One region of the Clostridium sp. KLE 1755 genome, then DNA from elsewhere that is predicted to be linked to it. Evidence: a T-box and tRNA genes for the amino acid it is inferred to sense, from the RefSeq annotation. Region 1 holds a T-box; the other holds one or more tRNA genes.
What was found. The T-box of region 1 lies ahead of pheS (phenylalanine--tRNA ligase subunit alpha). A T-box ahead of a tRNA ligase gene usually reads a tRNA of that ligase, here a tRNA-Phe.
Positions count from the first base shown of each region.

Region 2: it encodes a tRNA-Phe, which carries the amino acid that the T-box ahead of pheS (phenylalanine--tRNA ligase subunit alpha) is inferred to sense. The anticodon was not compared.

Region 1 is NZ_KE992781.1:6,595-11,029, forward strand. Features, by position in the region: gene pheT (phenylalanine--tRNA ligase subunit beta) at 1-1,056, opposite strand, end outside; gene pheS (phenylalanine--tRNA ligase subunit alpha) at 1,187-2,206, opposite strand; T-box leader at 2,393-2,642, opposite strand; gene HMPREF1548_RS27415 (amidophosphoribosyltransferase) at 2,908-4,314, shown strand; gene aroA (3-phosphoshikimate 1-carboxyvinyltransferase) at 4,392-4,435, opposite strand, start outside.
Region 2 is NZ_KE992732.1:69,523-73,957, forward strand. Features, by position in the region: gene HMPREF1548_RS17375 (alpha-amylase family protein) at 1-1,462, shown strand, start outside; tRNA gene HMPREF1548_RS17380 (tRNA-Phe) at 1,743-1,815, shown strand; gene HMPREF1548_RS17385 (hypothetical protein) at 1,895-2,236, shown strand; gene HMPREF1548_RS17390 (hypothetical protein) at 2,289-3,884, shown strand.

The DNA.
Region 1 (4,435 bases):
TTCAAACAGTACGGTTTTCACATCGTCTGTTATTTTGGAATTCTCGCCGCCCATAATACCGGCGATGCCCACTTCTTTTTCAGCGTCACAGATCATCAGCACTTCGCTGTCCAGCTTTCTCACCTGGCCGTCCAGTGTCTGGAACTCATCACCGTCCTTTGCACGGCGTACAATGATCTGGCCGCCGGCTATGGTGCTTAAGTCATAGGCATGCATGGGCTGGCCATATTCCTCCATGACATAGTTGGTGATATCAACCAGGTTGTTGATGGGACGGATACCGCTGGCAGCCAGCCTTCTCTGCATCCACTTGGGCGAAGGGGCGATTTTGATATTGGTACATACCCTTGCACAGTAGCGGGGGCACAGATCGGGATCCTTTACCTCTACTTTAATATAATCATTGACATTTTCCCCATTTTCATGCACATTAACCACCGGAGGGACGAAGGGCTTATGGAAGGTCACGGCCGCTTCCCTGGCAATTCCCAGAATACTGAAGCAGTCAATTCTGTTGTTTGTGATTTCATATTCAAATACGGTGTCCCTCAGACCCAGGGCATCGATTGCGTCGGAACCTACTTCCACATCATCGCTGAAAATATAGATGCCGTTTTCAGGAGCCTCGGGATACATATCCCGGCTGGATCCCAGCTCTTCAATAGAGCACATCATACCGTTGGAGGGAACTCCTCTCAGCTTTCCTGCTTTAATGGAAATGCCCTCCTCAGGGAGCGGGCCGCCGTCGTGTCCGCCGGCCACCTTACCGCCGTCAAGAACCACCGGTACCTTGTCCCCTTCCTTCACATTGGGAGCGCCTGTAACGATCTGAATGGTCTCAGCTCCGACATTTACCTGGCAGACGATCAGCTTGTCCGCGTCAGGATGCTTTTCTATTTTTTCTATCTGGCCAACTACGATTTTTTCCAGATTCCTGTCAAGCCTTTCATAGCTTTCCACCTTGGTGCCGCTCATTGTCATCGCATCGCAGTATTCCTGGTCCGTGCATGACAGCTCCGGCACATATGCTTTAATCCATGATAACGTTGTATTCATATTGTATCCATGCCTTTCTTATTTCCTTCAGTCCGCATTCTGAGTATACACGGCTTTCCCATGAATGAAACAGCCGCAAAATTCCTCCTTTATAATAGGAAGAAACAAAATCAGTTATCCGCTTTTTCCATCAGAACTGCTTCAGGAAACGGACGTCATTCTCATAAAGCAGACGCATATCGTCAATTTCATACTTCAGAAGCGCAATACGCTCCAGGCCTACGCCGAATGCAAAACCGGAATATTCCTTGGGATCAATTCCGCTCATCTGCAGCACGCGGGGATGCACCATACCGCAGCCGAGGATTTCAATCCAGCCGGAGCCTTTGCAGAAACGGCAGCCCTTGCCGCCGCACTTGAAGCAGGTCACATCCACTTCGGCGCTGGGCTCTGTGAACGGGAAATGATGGGGGCGGAATTTTACCTTCGTCTCCTCTCCGAACAGCTCCCTGGCAAACTCAGCCAGCGTTCCCTTCAGATCGGCAAACGTAATATTCTTATCAATAACAAGTCCTTCAATCTGATGGAAGGAAGGAGAATGGGTCGCGTCCACCTCATCGGAACGGAACACACGTCCCGGAGCGATCATGCGGATGGGCAGCTTCCCTTTTTCCATTTCACGCACCTGTACCGGAGAGGTCTGGGTACGCAGCACGATATCCTCTGAAATATAGAAGGTATCCTGCTCATCCCTGGTGGGATGGTTCCTGGGGATATTCAGGGCTTCGAAATTATAATAGTCGTTTTCCACTTCAGGGCCTTCCACTACCTCATAGCCCATTCCCACGAAGATTCTTTCCACCTCTTCCAGGGCAATGGTGTTGGGATGACGGTGGCCCACCTGGTTTTTCCTGGCTGGAAGGGTAACGTCAATGACCTCTTCCTTCATTTTGGCTTCCCTGATGGCGGATTCCATTTTCTTCTTCGTTTCTTCCAGCATGGCTTCGATTTCCGTTCTGGTATCGTTCACCATCTGTCCAATTTTCGGCCGCTCCTCGGCTGCCACGTTCTTCATACCCTTCAGAACCTCGGTAAGAGCGCCCTTTTTACCCAGAGCGTTTACCCTAACCTCGTTCAGCTTATCAAGGGTTCCGGCAGCTTCCACCTGCTTTCTGACCTCTTCCTTGATCTGTTCCAATCTGTCTTTCATAAAAACCTCCTGCTGCCGGCGCGTAAATCCTGACACCGGCATATTTTTTTCCATGTGAAAAATGTTGACAGCTTTTCAGCACGCTTCAGCCTGCGGTCCGGCCTCCGGCCGTCCTGCAGCCGCCGCGGCTCGCTATGCCTGACAGCCTCCGGGGAATTTTGGACACAAAAAAATCCCCGGCAAAAATCCAGGGACGAAATAATTTCCGCGGTACCACCCACATTCCTGCTTCACATCCGGCGTTTAACGCCCTGTGCACCGCAGGCTCTCATTCCGGCGTAACGTGCCGCCACGTTCCCTCCTAAACCCAAAGGCCTTCAAAAGGACAGCTCCGGCGTGAAATTCAAGCTGCATCTGAACCCAAGGAAGCTCCCAGCCGACGACTCCCTCTCTCTGTGGGAAAATACAACTCTTTGTGCGCCATCATCGCATTTTTGATTCATGAATATGTCTGTAACCTATTCTATTGCCTGTTTTCAGAAAAGTCAATATAATTTTTCTGTACTTTTGCATATATACATTTATTTTCCATCATGATATGATTTTAATGCCAAGTTTTTAATACATCTACATACTTCCGATACCGGAGCCGGCGCTGAAAGGAAACGATACGTGTGCCTTCCCACCATCGGAAGAACCATAGCAGTCCGGAATGCGGGCTGTTACGAACAGTCAAGAAAACCAATACTAAGGAGAACATCATGGGTGGATTTTTTGGAGTAGCATCAAAGGAAGACTGTGTCTTCGATCTTTTTTTCGGCACAGACTATCATTCCCATCTGGGAACAAGACGGGCCGGTATGGCCGTATACGACCGGGAACGCGGTTTTGATCGTTCCATCCACAATATCGAAAATGCCCCCTTCCGCACCAAATTTGACAAAGAAGTCACGGAAATGAAAGGGAATCTGGGAATCGGCAGTATATCAGACTATGAACCCCAGCCGCTGATCGTCCGTTCCCATCACGGTACGTATTCCATCGCAACCGTGGGCAAAATCAACAATACGGAAGAAATTCTGACGAAGCTTCTCTTTTCATCGCACATTCATTTTCTGGAAATGAGCGGCGGCACCATCAATGCCACCGAGCTTGTTGCAACTATCATCAACCAAAAGGAAAACATCATCGAAGGCCTCCAATATGCCCAGGATCTCATCGACGGTTCCATGACCATCCTGCTTATGACCCCCAAGGGCATTTATGTCGCGCGTGATAAAATGGGCCGTACTCCCGTAGCCATCGGCAAGAAAGAAAATGCTTACTGCATCTCCTTTGAAAGCTTTGCTTATCTCAACCTGGGCTACGTCAGCGAACGCGAACTGGGACCCGGAGAAATCGTGGTTGTCACCCCGGAAGGCATGCGCACCCTGGTAGCGCCGGGCAAGGATATGAAAATCTGTACCTTCCTCTGGGTTTACTATGGCTACCCTTCCTCCTCCTACGAAGGAATCAGCGTGGAAAAAATGCGCTATAACTGCGGCGCGTCCATGGCCAAAAGAGACGATGCGTCACCTGATATCGTAGCGGGCGTACCGGACTCCGGAACCGCGCATGCCATCGGTTATTCGAATACCTCCGGCATCCCCTTCTCCCGGCCCTTTATCAAATACACCCCTACCTGGCCCCGTTCCTTCATGCCCACCATACAGAGCCAGAGGAACCTGATTGCCAAAATGAAGCTGATTCCCGTCCGCGATCTGATACAGGACCGCAGCATGCTTCTCATCGACGATTCCATCGTCCGCGGCACACAGCTGAGAGAAACAACGGAATTCCTGTACCAAAGCGGCGCAAAAGAGGTACACATCCGCCCCGCCTGCCCTCCTCTCCTCTATGCCTGCAAATACCTCAACTTCTCCCGATCCACCTCAGAAATGGATCTCATTACAAGAAGGGTCATCAAAGAAATGGAGGGCGACAATAAATACGTAAACCTGGACGCCTACTCCAATCCTGAGACCCCTGAATTCCAGGCCATGGTATCCCGCATCGGAGAGCAGCTCAACTTCACCTCCCTGCGTTATAACCGCCTGGACGATATGATCGACTCCGTGGGAATCGACCGCAGCAAATTATGCACCTACTGCTGGGATGGAAAAGAATAACGCTTCTCCCCCATGCCGCAAAATGCCAGAATCCGGCCGTCCCTCCTCCCAAAGGAGGAAGGGACGGCCGGATTCTTTTATCCTGTCACGCCTATGACCACCTCATCCAGCACCTGGAAAT
Region 2 (4,435 bases), on a different contig from region 1:
CAATTACTGGTGCACATGGGATACACAATATCGCATGAATACGGTGGAAGACGGAAAAAATACGTTAAATCTGCGGGATATTCTGGATGAATCATTTTTGTTTGGCAGACGGGGGCTTCTGAACGGTTATTTTGAGCATATCAGAAAAGATATTTATGTGCTGCTGGATGACGGTTGGGATGTGCCCCGCCACATCCCCGGAAATGGAGAGATAAGCGCTTTTGGGAGCCTTATTTTGAATGAAGAAAGATTTCCTGGCTTTCCCGGAGAGCCGCAGGAACGCCTGCGTAAAATGAAAGAAAGAATAACGCAGCTGGGATACAGAGGACTTGGACTGTGGATTTGTGCGAATGCCGCCGGAGAGGCGTCGAAAGAGCCGTATTCTATGGAACAGTCAAGAGAGTACTGGAAAGAAAAGGCTCTCTGGTGTCAGGAGGCAGGCGTCTCATACTGGAAGGTTGACTGGGGATATCATGCGGGTGACAGCGCCTACAGGGATATGATGACTGAAGTTGTAAAACAATATGCGCCGGGAGTCAGGATTGAACATGCAATCTGCCGCGGACCCATGGATGAAAAGGAAACGGAGTCGTCTGTGTTGACAAAAGTGCTGGAAAGCAGTGATTTTTTCAGAACCTATGATGTGACACGGGAGTTTAATTACAGCACGGCGATCAGAAGGGCCTGGGAGGCGCTTCGGCTTACCGTAAATGGCCGGCACGGATGCGAGTGTATCGTGAATGTTGAAGATGCGCCGTATCTGGCGGCGGGACTGGGATGCTCCATGGGAATTATGCGCCATCCGGCATGGGGCGGTACAAAAACTGATGTTTTGGACTTTGGGCGAAAATACAACGAAGTGGAAAGAGCTGTCTGCTGGCAGCGAATAGCGCCGCCGTTTGGGACAGGGGAAAGCAGAAATCGGGCAACCGTGAAAATGCTGAGAGACTGGACAACGTCCATAGACGGACCGGACGGAGAAGGATGGCTTTCCCATGTTTTTGATGATTGTGAGGAAATCGAGGAGTTTGCTCCCTGGATGATTACAAGGGATATGGATTTCCCTGCAGTCACATCAGACGGAAAAGAAATGCCCTTCCTTGTCTGCAGCAAACATCCCCAAACCGGGGCGGTAAGCATCGCTTTTCTGCCGAGGACATTGGGGGAAAGGAAACATTACACACCGAGAGCAAAGGTAGCTTTTGATTTGAAGGCTTTTACAGAGCCGATTGGAGTTTTAGGGGAATTTGATACGCTGACCCTGTCTTTTCAGGAAGAACTGCAGGGCAGAATTTACTTGCAGGACCTGTGCAGGGATCGTGCCCATGATATCACGGAGATGCTTGCGCAAAATAAACGTAAGCTGGTGCTGGACTTTGATAAAATACAGGGCAAAGGATGGCTGGATAATGATTGCGGGGATGTTTCAGCGCCGGGATTTATGATTTGTCAGTTGGGATAGAAGGTTCTGAAAAGGGAAGTGAAAGGAGCCGGACACCGGCTCCTTTTGCAATTGATTAATTTGTTACGGTTCAGCCTTCAGTTGAACTAACGAACGATGCACCGGCTAAAAAACGGCGTACCCATAATAGCTTTTTGATATTCACAAAACTTTTGAATATTGATTCAGCCGAAAGCTGAACTGTAACAAAATATCCATGAAAATACAATCTAACGCTTGACAGTTAAAAGAAAAGCCGATAAAATAATCCATGTTGCAAATAAAATATTATATGCGGCAGGCCCAGATAGCTCAGTTGGTAGAGCAGAGGACTGAAAATCCTCGTGTCACTGGTTCGATTCCGGTTCTGGGCAGTTACAGTGGTAATTACTGATATATGTGGTAATTACCTTTTTTTTGTATAGAAAAACAGTGATTTGGGGGGATTGAATTATGGCGCTGGTTAAATGTCCTGAATGCGGCAGGGAAAGAGTATCGGATACGGCCGAAGCATGTCCTGACTGCGGATATAATGTAAGAGCACATTATGAAAGAGTAAAAGAAGAAAACGAAAAGAGGCTGGAAGAAGAGGAAAGTGTTCTAAGTGCAGAAAGAGAATCAGAGGAAGAAAAAACATTAGAGGAGGAAACAGCTTCAAAAGAAGAAAGAATATCAGAGAGACAAAATGAACGGATGGAGAGCGGAAGATACTTAGAAAATGGTATGCAAATACAGCAAAAAGATATAATTCTCATGTCAGTCTTGGGTATCAGATGTGAAAATTGTGGAAATTGATGGCTTGTAGGAGTATAATTACAGATAATACTTATGTAGGAGGTATTGGGATATGGCTGATGTTACAGTAAAATTTCTTGGTGAAAATTATTCTTTTCCAGAAGAATTAAAAGATTATGTATCGTATTGTAATGAGTTTGAAAAAATTAACAAGAGATTATCACAAGCCCTTTTGGTTACAATGAATAGACCGACTATTACTGGTGGTGAAACTAGCCAAGCAGGAGAAGTTGAGACAAAATTAAAAGAAGATATGCGTAAAGAGGGTAAAAAAGTCATATCTATGCTTGCTAAATATAATATTTTCGATGTGACCGAAAGCGATTTAGTAGATAATAATAAAGGATATATTTATTATAACGATGTTTATCAGAATATAATGATGCGTGGTTTGCGACTTAATTTAGCAGAAGAACTGCAGAATTTTTTAGATGATTGGGAAGATGCGCAACAATCTGCATATTCACAAGTTACGGGAACAGGAATATCAATGTATTCTAACAGTATGATTGCACATATGACATTGGCGGCATTTGAAACAAGCACAATAAAAAAACAATGTGAGCAAGCCGATAGAGATTATAAAAGAGCAATGGACGCATTATCGGCAAGAGGTACATCGGTAACAGAAAAGAAAAATGCAGAAGTTATGATTAAAACATTTGCAGAAATTGCAAATGCTTTTGGTATGTTCATATCTGAATTGATGGATACCTTTTTAAATAAATTACAACAAAATAACATATTTGATTATTCTAAAACAAAGGAATATGATATAAAGCGTTCATCAGAAATACTTAATAATATGTCTTTAGTTGAAGATAAAAAGAGTGTTTTGATTCAAGCATTTAAAAGTTGCCCTTATAATCCGGATATATATGCAAAGGTTTTAGAAATGGGTTTGTGTGATCTTGATACTTTTAAAACTGCACAATACTACTATCAAGATGAAGTTCTTACAGAAGTGCTTGATGATTATGTAAAAAAGAATCTGAAAAACACAGAAAAAGTAACAGTGCCAATATCAATTCTTGCTACATATCGTGGAACTGATGAAATTGGAATATGGAAAAAGATATATGAAGGTACATTAGAAAATATCGAGGGTTCATACAAGATAATCAATACCGCTTTATCAGATAAGAAAAAACTTGACAGATTCATTAGAGATAATATCAGTAGTTCGATGAAGGAAGTTGTGAAAAAATCGAGAGAAGATGTTATCAAGAACATTGATAAAAAGATGTTAGCATTGGTTTCTGAAAAACAATATGATGAATTTGTTGGAATGGGTATTCTTTCGCCGGAAATCATTAGAATGTCAGGAAGTTCTGCAACTACTTTAAATGATATAAATGGTGAAATCAGAAATGCTTTAACTGATTGTGTTATGGAATATATTGAAGAAGCAAAGAAACGTTATGATGCTTATGATAAAGCAATGGATATATATGAGAAGGAATTAAAGCAGAAATATGACGAATTAAATGTTTTAAGGTCTGAAAAGAATAGTTTGGGATTATTTGCATTTTCAAAGAAAAAAGAAATGACTGCAACTATTGATGCTAAAGTAAATGAAATTTCAGAGTTTAAAAGAACACATGAGCCGAAAGATTTATTAGCACAGTTTGAAGCGATGTATAGATAATTAAAATAAAAAAGGATTACGGATAACACCGTAGTCCTTTTTTATTGTGTTTTCAAGAAATTACCATAATTTAAAGTATCAGAAAAACACAAAATATGTAGTATTCTTTCACTATATGCCGTATAATAGCTTCATCTGATAAGTTAATGGCATGCGCTTCAGGGCGTTAAAGCGTGCCGCCCAATTTAAGGAAAGGAAGTGTTTTTATGTTCATGTAACATTTGATGTTCCGTATGAGGAAATCTCAGAATATCCGACACCTGCAAAAGCAATGGAGGCAATTTCCAGGTATTGTGAAGCAAGCGGGGAATCCTGCGTATTTACGGGGGATGATGAAGTCGAAATAGCTGGAAGAAAGTATGAAGTATGCAGAGGAGCCAATCCCCTTAATCTGGGTTACGGCATTATATGCAGGGAAAAATAATATCTGGCCAGATAAAGCTGATTCATTGCAGCCCTATTGGTAAAGAAGCAGGAACATTTTTATGGAATGACAGCAGTTATCAGGCCTGTGGGAAATGGCACGTTTGCAAATGATAATAAGTAATTGA